2 regions of the Sinobacterium norvegicum genome follow, and region 2 is predicted to be linked to the other one. Evidence: predicted binding sites of a transcription regulator. Region 2 holds the regulator's gene; the other holds the start of a gene.

Region 1 (6,062 bases), 1.8 Mb from region 2:
TGAAAACCTGTACCTGGGGACTCTCAGCATTGGCTTGGTTGAAACACTGAAGTTAGCGCTGGTGAGCCTGCTCTGTGGTGCGCTATTTGCCGTTGTATTAACGTTGATTCTTGAGCTTAAAATCTTCCTGTTGGAGTGGTTGGCCAAGGGGTTTATTTTATTTTTTACTGGCACGCCGTTGCTGGTGCAGTTTTTCTTGATTTACTTTGGTCCAGGTCAGTTTTCCTGGCTGCAAGAAAGTTGGGCTTGGGAGTATTTAAGACAACCTTATGTCTGTGCTGTCTTGGCCTTGGCAATGAATACCTCGGCCTACTCAGCGTTGCTGTTTAAGGGAGCAATCGAGGCGGTGCCAAGCTCAGATTGGCAGGCCTGTAAGGCGCTGGGAATGAATACCCGGCAAACCTTGTCAGTGGTTATTTCTCGCGCTGCTCGACAGGTGCTACCGGCATACTCTAACGAAGTGATTATGGTGGTTAAGGGAACCTCGTTGGCCAGCACCATTACAATCATGGATTTAATGGGTTATGCACAGCGTATTAATGCCCAGACCTATGACACCCTCGTGGTATTCTCGGTGGCGGGCGGTTTCTATTTGATGATAACTGCGGTGCTAACGCTTATCTTCAGACTGCTTGAGAAAAAGGCTTTGCGCTTCCAAACTGGCGGCTAGTCCACTCTCTTTAATGCTATCCCCTATATTTAGGGGTGTGATAGACTTCACATAACGATTATGGTTTGTCTCGTTTCTTCAGAGGCAAACCTTAGTGCTGCGGAGCAGTGCTGACATCGATATTAAGCATTAAGGGAATGAATCGATCATGCAGGGAAGACAAGTTATGCGCCCCGTTATTTATCTGACACTTCTTCTACTCGTGGCTTGCGGGCAATCCAACGATACCATAGAGAGCCAATTATCAACGACCGATAGGGCGGTGACGGTCAACACTACGCCTGCTGTTAGTGATGAAATGCAGGCCAAGTGGTTGAGCAGCTGCCGTCAGGCATTGCTGGAAAAGGATTTGGTGACAGCTAAGAAAGACTGCGTTAAGGCGTCGACCTTGGCGGGTGCCGAGGGTCAATTTCTATTGGCTGAACTTTATCTTCAGCGAGACTCAGAAACAGCGCGCAAGATGGCCGTTGACTACTACCGTAAGGCCTTGGCAGAAGATTATGTCGAGGCACAATATCGCATGGCGCAGCTGTTGCAGCAGGGTGTCTATATTGCAAGGGATGAGGCGAAGGCAATGGCGTTGCACAGCCTAGCCTGCCAGCAGCAGTGGGCGGCTTCCTGTAAAGATTTGGCGGTCAGCGCCATCGGTCAATACAATTTTGATGAGGCTGGCCAACTACTTGAGCGTGCCATCGCATATGGCAGCGTTCGCGCCTATTATCACAAAGGTTATATGTTGGAGTCAGGGAAGGCAGGCAGGCCAGATGTGGAGGCTGCCTACGGTTACTACAAAAAAGGCGCCGAGCAGGGTGATTCCCTCAGCCAGTATGCTCTCTATTGGTTTGGCTATACCGGCACCGTGGTTGAAAAAGATTACCAGCAGGCCTACACGTGGTGGATGCTGGCCAACGAGGGTGATTTAAAATCTACGGAGAACTGGCATCGACATACCCTATCGACTAATGGCCGAATTTTAAAAAACATGTTGTCCGACGATGAGATTGACATGGCTGTTGATGAGGCCAACAAATACCGTAGCGGCTATAGTTCGCTGGAATAGCCTAGTTCAATGAGTCGCTGTTTAAGCGGCTCTAGTTGCCGCTCGTAACGCCGCCAATTATTGATGTTGGCCTCGGACATTGGCTGTCTAACCTGACTGCTGCTGACCGTTCTAACAGGGCGGCTGTTGTGATGAAAATCCACGCAGTTCTGTTGCCACTCCAAGCCCAAAAAAGCCAAGAGTTCTGCGGTTGTCTGTTGCTGATTGGTGACCAATTGTTCGTATTGGATATGGTAAACCTTGCCGGGCAACACGGCATCCCAATGCGCCATGAGTTGGCGGTAACTGTGGTAATACTCCGCCAGTTCGTTGAAGTCGTAGCTATAGGCAATGCCCTGCTGAAACAGTTGTTTGAAGCAACCAAATAGGTTGTCCATCGGGTTGCGCTGCAGGTGAATAATCTTGGCATCTGGCAGAGCGAGATGAATCAAACCGATGGCCTCATAGTGACTGAGCCATTTGTCGGTAAACATTCTGCGCTGGCCAAGGTCATTGGTGGTCACTCGATACTGATGGCCAATTGCCTGCCAGTCCCGTTGTTTAAAGTCTTTGGCCCACTGCGGATAGGGCTGTTCGTTGCGGCTCTTTTGTAGATGCTCTGCCGTGGCATTGAGCAGGTCTGGGCGCTCATCCCCGGCGATGACATCGGAGTGAGAAGAGATGATTTGTTCCACCAGTGTGGTGCCGCTTCTGGCCATGCCGCAGACAAAAATCGGCGTGGTTGTCGATGATTCAGGCAGTGTGGCGGCTAATTGCTGTTGAAAGAACGTCTGATCGAAACAATGGATAACCTCATCGTGACGATTCAATTCTTCCTGGTGCTGGTAATTTAGCGTGTTTTTTTTGCGCTTGGCACCCAGTCTTAGTTGTTCAAATTCAGGTTCTGTTTGTTGTTGATGGCGATAATATTTTGCCATTGCGTAATGCAGTCTGGCGGCAGCATTATCGCCACACTGCGGGCTGTTAGTGAGTGTTTGCATTTGTGTCAGCAGTACAGGATTATCGCTGTGATCGAGGTCAGCTCGATTCCAATAAATTTCCGACAGTTTGGGATTGATTGCCAAGCCACGATCGAAGTTGGCCAGTGCGTTATCCAGTTGGCCAGACTCTTTCTGGATGATGCCAAGATGGTTGAATACCTGGGCGTTGCCCGGCGCGAGTTTCTGAGCCTTTAACAAAATAGCCTCTGCCTCGGTGTGGCGTTGTAGATGGCGCAGAGCGGTTGCCAAGCCGAGCAGGCAGGAAACCTGACGTGGGTGGCGCTGAACAGAAGCCTTGGCATGTAGTAGCAAATCATCGTATTGAGCTGCGCTGTCGAGGATGTCCGACATCATCAAGTCGACCTCGAGAAGGTCGGGCTGTTGCTGGTTGATCTGCAACAAGATGGCCTTGGCAGTGCTGGTCTGCTGTTTTTTTAAGTGTTGTTGGCAGAGGTGCAACGCCTGCTGGATTGACAGGGATATAGCCGGCCTCGGGCCAAGCTTTAGGGTGATCGATTTAGCGAGCTTTTTGGCATTTTTTTTGCTTTTGGAACGTCGGGGCGCGGGCATGAATAGTTCTTATGTCAGGAGGCGGAATAATGCTTAGCAGTCTAACTGTGTTGCTATAGAGCGGCAATAGCCTAAGGGGAGGCCCAGCCATCGAAAGGTCTGTACCAGCGGAATTGTTACAGTGAATAACTTGCAACATCTACTGTTGTTTTATACAGTTGTTTGATGAGACTCTTTATTGCCGAAAAACCAAGCCTAGGGCGCGCCATTGCCGACGTTCTGGCCAAACCTTTGAAAAAACAGGATGGCTGTATTTATTCTGCTGACGGTGACTGTGTCACCTGGTGTATTGGCCACCTGCTCGAACAGGCCGAGCCTGAACGTTATGATGCCAGCTTAAAAAAATGGTCTATTGACCGTCTGCCGATTATCCCTGAACAGTGGCAATTGGTACCGAAAAGCAAAACACGAAAACAGCTAAAAATTATTAAATCTCTAATTAAACAGGCAGATAGCATTGTGCATGCCGGTGACCCTGACCGAGAAGGTCAGCTTCTGGTCGATCAAGTGCTGGCTTACCACGGCGTTAAAGGGGCGCGCGCGAAAGGTGTTCAGCGCTTGTTGATCAGTGATTTAAACTCAATGGCAGTGCGTCATGCGATGACGAAGATGCGTGATAACAACGATTTCATTCCCTTGTCGACCTCCGCCTTGGCGCGCTCGCGGGCCGATTGGCTATACGGCATTAACATGACACGTGCCTATACACTACAAGGGCAAAAAGTCGGTTATCAAGGCGTACTATCGGTTGGCAGAGTACAGACACCGGTGCTCGGGCTGGTGGTCGAGCGCGATCGGCAAATACAGCGTTTTATCAGTAAACCGTTTTATCAAGTCGAAGCGGTGGTAAAGCAACAGGGTGGGCAGTCGCCATCATTTCGAGCGCGCTGGCAGCCCAGCAAGGCCTGCGACCCCTACCGTGATGAGCAGGGCCGAGTGCTGAATAAGGGGTTGGCTGAGAATGTCTGCTCGCGCATCAGCGGACAGGTAGCGCTGGTATCGAAACTCGATAAAACACTGAAAAAACAACCGCCACCATTATTGTTTAATTTGTCCGCACTACAAATCGAGGCGAACAAGCGTTATGCGATGACGGCACAGCAGGTGCTTGATAATTGCCAGCAACTTTATGAGCGTCATCAGCTGATCACCTACCCGCGCTCCGATAGCCGCTACCTGCCGGTGGATCAACACGCGATGGCCGGTCAGGTTAGTGGTGCTGTGGCAGCCAATATCGTTGAATTAAATTGCGTTGTTGATGAGGCAGATTTATCACTTAAGGGGCGGTGCTGGAACGACAGCAAGGTGGATGCTCACCATGCCATCATCCCAACCGCCAGAAAGCAAGACGTGTCAGCCTTAGACAAGCCTCTTAGACAGCTGTATGAATTAATTAGTCGCTACTATTTAGCGCAGTTCTTGCCGTCCTACGCGTTTAATGAAACCACCGTGGAGCTAGAGATAAGTGGTGGTGTATTTGTCGCCAAGGCAAGGCAGGAGGTAGAGCTTGGCTATAAAAAGGTGCTGCCAGATCGAGGGCATCAGCAGGAGCAAACCCTACCGGCGCTGGCTCAGGGAGAGATGTTGAGCTGTATTGATGCGAAGGTGTTGGAAAAAGCCACGGAGCCGCCAAAGCCTTATAACGATGGCACCTTATTGGCTGCAATGACAGGGATTTCCCGGTATGTCAGCAGCGATGCAATCAGAAAAATACTGAAAGACACCGATGGCTTAGGCACTGAGGCGACCCGGGCGGGTATTATTGAATTATTATTTAAACGCAGTTTCTTGCAGCGTTGTGGAAAAAATATTCAGGCGACAGAAGCGGGCAAGGGGCTGATTGCCAGCCTGCCGGTATCAGCGACCAGTGCTGATATGACGGCGCAATGGGAAGCGGCGCTGAATAGTATCAGTGAGAGAGAAAGTAGCTATAGCGGCTTTATGACGCCGCTGCAGCAATCGCTGTTTCCGCTGATTAAAGAGGCAAAAGCAACGCTGCCAACGGGGCTGAAAGGGGTTAAGGTGGCAAAACCTAAAGGTCGGAGGCGGTCGACGACGGCAAAAAAAATAACAAGATCAGCCCGCACCTAATGTTGTCTAAGCGGCTCCAGTACCGATTCAACGCCCTCGGTTTTAATTTCCAGCGTTAACTCCAGTAGTATGCCCAGCTCGCCGCTGGGGAAGCCTTGTTTGCGGAACCAGAGTAAGTATTCATCGGGGATGTCCATTAGGACTCTGCCTTGGTAACGCCCGAAGGGCATTTTCATATTGGCAATTTTGATTAGATGCTTTTTTTCAATCATAGTGTTTAGTCGCGCCGTTGAAAGCCAAATTTTTTAACCATTGTAATAGAAAGAGCAATAAACCGGTAATAATTTCCTGTTAAGCTGAGGGTGCTTTGTTATTTATTCTGCAAAAAAAATTAATTGGCTAACAGTTTAGCTATTGAGCGGTTGCACTCGCTATCGAATGGATATAATAATTCAAGCGTCGCAGTGATAATATTGATGGGCTCTGCTTGTTTTTACCTCAATAGTTTTTTGGCAGGAGTAGAGCAAAAATAGCGGAGGTTATATTGAATATTGAAGAAAGTAAAAGTCAGTTGTTGATCAATAATCAATATCAGCAGCTTAATTACTCGCTGTTGTTTATTCGCAATACACTGGAGCAACTAACGACACGAAATAATTATGCCTTAGTCAGTCAGTTGCAAGAAGAGTTTCGGGACGCGAGTGCCGCACTCGACGTTATTAAGGCCTGCAATAATGTTGAAACCTCCATC
Region 2 (6,062 bases):
GGGCTGACAGAATATCTGGCCAATTATCAGGGCCGGGTTATATTCTGCTGCGAAAGCGCCGGCCGCCGCGAGGCAATGCTAGAGCAGCTCAACAAGCACGGCATCAAACCCCGCACCCTCAATCAATGGCACGAATTCACCCTGGGCAGTGACCGCTTCGCCATTATCGTTGGTCCGCTGCAGCAAAGTGCCGTTTTCGAGCAACGCATCTGCATCATCACCGAGGCCTCATTGTTTGGCCAACGCGTAATGCAAAGCCGACGCCGCAAAAAAGTAGCCGACAACACCGATGCGATCATTCGCAACCTTACCGAACTGAAAATTGGTGCCCCTGTGGTCCACCTGGACCACGGTGTTGGACGCTATCTCGGCCTGCAGAATCTTGGTATTGACGGCCAAGAGGTTGAGTTTCTCACCCTCAAATACGCCAACGATACCAAGCTTTATGTCCCAGTATCATCGCTGAATCTGATCAGCCGCTACAGCGGCAGCGACGACGAACACGCGCCGCTGCACAAACTCGGCAATGAACAATGGGCCAAGGCCAAGCGCAAGGCCGTCGAGCAAATCCACGATGTCGCCGCCGAACTCCTCGATATTTACGCACGTCGGGCGGCAAGGAAAGGCGAGTCACTGGCCGCCAGCCCCGACAACTACAACCTATTTAGCGCCGGCTTCCCCTTTGAGGAAACCCAGGATCAAGAAGCCGCTATCGATGCCGTCCGCAACGATCTTCGAGCAAACACACCAATGGACAGGTTGGTCTGCGGTGATGTGGGCTTTGGCAAGACAGAAGTTGCCATGCGAGCAGCGTTTATTGCCGCCGAGGCTGGCAAGCAAATTGCCATATTGGTACCGACCACCCTGCTCGCTCAGCAGCACTACGAATCGTTCTGTGACCGCTTCGCCGACTGGCCAGTCAATATCGAAGTCATCTCTCGGTTTAAAACGGCGGCAGAGCAAAAAGGCGTCATCGAGAAACTGGCTAACGGCAGTGTCGACATTATTATCGGCACCCACAAGCTGATTCAGAGCAACATCAAATACCAAAACCTTGGCCTACTGATTATCGACGAGGAGCACCGCTTCGGCGTAAAGCAAAAGGAGCAACTCAAATCCTTGCGCGCCCAGGTCGACATCCTCACCATGACAGCCACACCCATACCGCGCACCCTGAACATGGCGATGTCAGGCATGCGCGACTTATCGATTATTGCGACACCACCGGCCAAGCGTTTATCTGTCAAGACCTTTGTTCAGGAACGCCAGGATGCCGTCATCAAAGAAGCCATACTGCGAGAACTACTCCGTGGCGGCCAGGTGTACCTGCTGCACAACGAGGTTAAGTCGATTGAAAAGACGGCACGCGAGATAGAAGCACTGGTACCTGAGGCCCGCGTCGCCATTGGCCACGGCCAAATGCGCGAAAAAGAGCTTGAGCAGGTCATGAGCGATTTTTATCACAAACGCTATAACGTACTGGTGTGCACCACGATCGTTGAGACAGGCATCGATATTCCATCGGCCAACACCATGATAATTGACCGTGCCGATAAATTTGGTCTGGCCCAGCTTCACCAACTCCGCGGTCGCGTCGGGCGTTCCCATCACCAGGCCTACGCCTATCTGTTGACGCCTCACACTAAAGCCCTGAGTAAAGACGCTCATAAACGATTAGATGCCATTAGCGAGGCCCAGGAGCTTGGCGCAGGCTTTACCCTGGCCACCCATGACATGGAGATTCGCGGTGCCGGCGAACTGCTCGGTGATGAGCAGAGCGGCCAAATCCAAACCGTCGGTTTCTCCCTTTACATGGAGATGCTCGAAGAGGCCATCGACGCCATTAAACAGGGCAAGACACCCAATATTGAAAAGGCGTTAAATCAAGGCAGCGAGGTCGATATGAAGATTGCCGCCTTAATCCCCGACAACTACCTGCCAGATGTCCACGGTCGCCTCATACTCTATAAACGCATCAGTGGCGCTAAAAACGATGCCGATCTACGCGAACTGCAAATTGAGATGATAGACCGCTTCGGTCTCCTGCCAGAGCAAGTGAAGAATTTATTCGATATTACCGCACTCAGAATCAAGGTTGAGGCCTTGGGTATTAACAAGCTAGAGGCCGGCACAGAGAAAGGACGAATCATCTTCGGCAGCAATACGACTATTGAACCTATCAACATTGTACAACTGGTGCAGAGCAAACCCGCCAGCTATCAGCTCGAGGGCGCCAACACACTCCGGTTCAACGGAAAAATGGAGCAAAACAGCCAAAGGTTTGAAGCCGTCAACAAATTACTCGATGCATTAGCAGGCTGACAAAAAGGCTGATGCATCCTTCGCATCGGCCTGATAAAGTGAAGCCGATACCGATATCATTAGGATGTAAATTTTGTACTACCGATTATTACTTATCGCCAGCCTCATGTTGGCCGCTAATGCGAACAGCCAAAGCCAACGCACAGAAGACAACGAAGAAACCAGTGAACCCCGCTGGTATCAAGTCGAGGTTATTCTTTTTGAAAACCTCAACCCCAATGCTGCCGAAGAAGAACGCTGGGGAGATGTGATTAATTTTATCGCCGCAGAGAACAGCCTCTCTCTTAACGATATCAACACGATGACTGACAGCGAGGAGGATACAAACACCGCTCAAACAGAGCCTGGTGATACCTCAACCCAGACTGGCGAGTCATCAGACAGCGAAGCCCTGGACGCCGTCCGTCAACCTCTTATTTATCTGGATGAAGAACAGCGGATGCTCAACAAGCATGCCTTGGCACTGGATAAAAACAGCAATTACCGCGTGATGTATCACCAATCTTGGCTAATGGTGTTTAATGAGGGCGAAACATCACCCCCTCTGCTTATCCACGCTGGCGAGAGCTATGACCAGCACCACCAGCTAGAGGGCAGCCTGGATATCCAACTCAGTCGCTTTCTTCACGTAAAATCTAACTTTTGGCTCAGCAGCTTCAGCGAATCCTTCGACAGTGACGACAACACCTACACATTCAGTTATAGCGCCGACGACAGCCTATCGCCCTACCAAACAGCTAACTCACCACGCTACAGCAGCTTCAGCGACAGTGGCTTTAAGTATCAGACGCTGATGGCTAACGAGTATGACGTCGAGCAAACGGCCAATCTTAACAACCATAGCCGGCTCAAGAGCGACGAACTACACTATGTTGACCACCCGCTGATGGGGATGCTGATCAAGATCAACCGAGCAGAAGAAACAAGCCCAGCATTCGAAACCGAACAATAATCCCTACCTGACTGCCGCTGTAGCGCCCTACGGTGGCCATCGCTCAACCACCTGTTAACCGCTAGATCCCCCCCTCGGGACACTCTACTTGCGCTAAATCATTGATTAATACTTGCACAGCTGAAAAACACTGTATAGAATTACATGTACTGTATGGATAACCAGATAAGCAACTATGATAAAACTGACTGCAAGACAAGCCGAAGTACTCGCCTTGATCAAACGCCACATCAATGATTCAGGCCTCCCCCCTACACGGGCTGATATCGCCAAAGAACTGGGCTTTCGCTCACCCAATGCCGCAGAAGAACATCTTCGAGCACTGGCCAAAAAAGGCGCTATCATCATGCTTGCTGGCACCTCTCGCGGAATTCGCCTGCCCCAAGAAGCGGAAGAACTTGGCCTGCCTATTATTGGTCAGGTTGCTGCCGGCAACCCAATACTGGCCGAACAAAACATCGACGACCACGTCAAAATCCCAGAATCATTCTTCTCTCCACAGGCAGATTATCTGCTCCGAGTACGCGGCGAGAGCATGAGAGATATCGGCATTATGGATGGCGACCTACTCGCTGTTCATCGCACCAGCCAGGTCACTGATGGACAAATTGTCGTCGCCCGCATTGAAGATGAGGTCACGGTTAAACGCTTCAAACGCGGTAAGACCAAACGAGAATTATTGCTGCTCCCTGAGAATCAAGACTTCGAGCCAATAGTCGTCGACTTAGCCGAACAAGATGTATCGATTGAAGGTATCAGCGTTGGGGTTATTCGCCAACACTAAGTAGCTTGACGCCAGCCATGCTGGCGAATTGAACAGATTAAAAGGGACGTATTATGCCATTATTTGCCGCACTAGAACAAAACGACAATGCAGTTAACAACGAGTATATTACCGAGATTTGCATTAAGGGCCACCCCAGCCAAGAACTGCTAATACTTCCCATTATCAGCCATCTCGCAGGGGAAGACAGTAAGCGCTGGGTTACATGGATAAACCCACCCTCACTAAACCGCCAGATCCTGAAACAATTTGGCTTGGAAAAGCGTCCTATATTGATCATCAACAGCGACTCAGACGAGCAACTGCACAATTTGTTGCTGCGCTGTCTCAATAGCGGCAAAAGCAATACGGTTGTAGCCAACCTGAACAGCACCAGCACCATCAATCAGGACGAATTAGCCTACGCCGCAATCAACGGCAAAAGCCACTGCCTGCTTATTCGCTAAACCAGATACCCAGGGAGTTCAATTAAATTGGCTTGACGACGAAACGTCTCCAGCCATGAGTAATTCAGGGACAACCAGCAACAACTGACTCAATTCACCCTGTCATTAAGCTCAGTGAAGTACCACCTCACGTGATAACTCTTGCTCACTGCCCTCGTAGACTTCTTCAGCCTGGAATACAGCCTCCTCTTCTTGATTCTCGACAATCTCGGCAAAGGTCGCCATGCCGGCTTGAATCATTGCCTTGGCAACCTCAAGTCGAGCCGTCGCCGATACCATCTCAGACTCGTTGGTGAATCGGATATTAATCAGAGGACGTCCATCGCCATCCGCATGTCGTAATACAATCTCGCCATTAGCAAGTTCCACAATTTCCAGTAGAGAAGACACTACGCCCACCTTCTTTTTGTAAGTAACTAGAACTTCTTTATAACACCGCTTTGTCAGATTTAACAAGCCTTTCGAGCAGGATTGCACACAATAAGATGCTTAGCTTTCTACTGAGTGCTGACGCTGGCGTTGAATTAACTCGGTAAAACCGGTTTTTATCGACACGATGGTCGCCATATCAAAATCAATCACTGGCGCATCGAGATTCACCGCTGCAATCGCAAACTGTCCAGCATTTTTACGCGTTATCGGCATCGTCTGTTCCAGCTGCAAAGTACGGCTATGGAGCGTCAGCAACTGACACAGCCAGCCCTGTCTCGACAATGTCAGCAGCTCATTGAGTTCGCCGCTTTGATGCTGCCCCTGCTGCAAGAGCTCTACCACCTCAGGCAACTGCCATGATGTTGGCAAAGAATCCTCGGTCACATGATAGGAAGAGACGACCTCAACCACATAACTGCGATAGGCGGTGTAAAGATGAGTCACAGCGGCCTCCATCAGCCCACGGCGCTCCGCCTCATTCAGCTTTTTGGCCAACGTTAGCTGCTGCTGACAATACTGCAGCAGCGACGCTATTCGGCGTTGATAATCTCTCATAGCAGGATACCTCTTGGCTATGCTCTATAAAAAAAACCCGCCTTTGCGGGTTTTTTGGATTAATTGAAAGGCGTCTACTTTTTCTTCGTCGCCTTTTTCTTAACTACACGTTTTTTCTTCTGCTCTTCAACCCACTTACCGCCGACGTAATAAGCTGTCCAGCCACTGGCCTTGCCTTCAACCTCGCTCAGCACATACTGCTCTTTAGTCTTGCGACTATAGCGAATAATGGCGGGGTTGCCGGAAGGGTCCGCCACGGGTGCCTTCATCAAAAAGTCATACTTTGGATCGATCTCGGCCTGGTGTGGCAACAACTCAGACACCAGCGGTGCCCGCGTCTCTCGGTTCTTAGGAAACTTACTGGCCGCCAAAAATAGCCCGGCTGCACCGTCACGAAGAATATAGGTATCCTCAACCTTGATACAAGCAAGTTCAGGCATCGGAACCGGATCCATTTTTGGTGGCGCGGCTTCACCACTACGCAACAGCTTGCGGGTATTTTTACAGCCCTCGTTGGTACAGCCAAAGTATTTACCAAAACGGCCCGATTTGAGCTGCATTTCAGAACCGC

Evidence for each region. The regulator LexA, encoded in region 2, represses DNA repair genes until DNA is damaged. The targets are predictions, from matches to a motif close to ACTGTNTNTANANACAGT.
Region 1: a site for LexA is predicted at 3,422-3,439, ahead of L9P87_RS08510 (DNA topoisomerase III). Genes of this name have one in related genera too.

Annotation. Positions count from the first base shown of each region.
Region 1 covers NZ_CAKLPX010000001.1:1,892,234-1,898,295, reverse strand. Annotated here, with positions in the region: gene artM (arginine ABC transporter permease ArtM) at 1-670, shown strand, start outside; gene L9P87_RS08520 (tetratricopeptide repeat protein) at 819-1,730, shown strand; gene L9P87_RS08515 (tetratricopeptide repeat-containing sulfotransferase family protein) at 1,712-3,280, opposite strand; gene L9P87_RS08510 (DNA topoisomerase III) at 3,446-5,371, shown strand; gene L9P87_RS08505 (DUF3820 family protein) at 5,368-5,583, opposite strand; gene L9P87_RS08500 (hypothetical protein) at 5,856-6,062, shown strand, end outside.
Region 2 covers NZ_CAKLPX010000001.1:51,675-57,736, reverse strand. Annotated here, with positions in the region: gene mfd (transcription-repair coupling factor) at 1-2,322, shown strand, start outside; gene L9P87_RS00295 (CsiV family protein) at 2,396-3,274, shown strand; gene lexA (transcriptional repressor LexA) at 3,450-4,058, shown strand; gene L9P87_RS00285 (SulA-like leucine-rich domain-containing protein) at 4,112-4,504, shown strand; gene L9P87_RS00280 (hypothetical protein) at 4,616-4,894, opposite strand; gene L9P87_RS00275 (DUF6586 family protein) at 4,994-5,491, opposite strand; gene topA (type I DNA topoisomerase) at 5,566-6,062, opposite strand, start outside.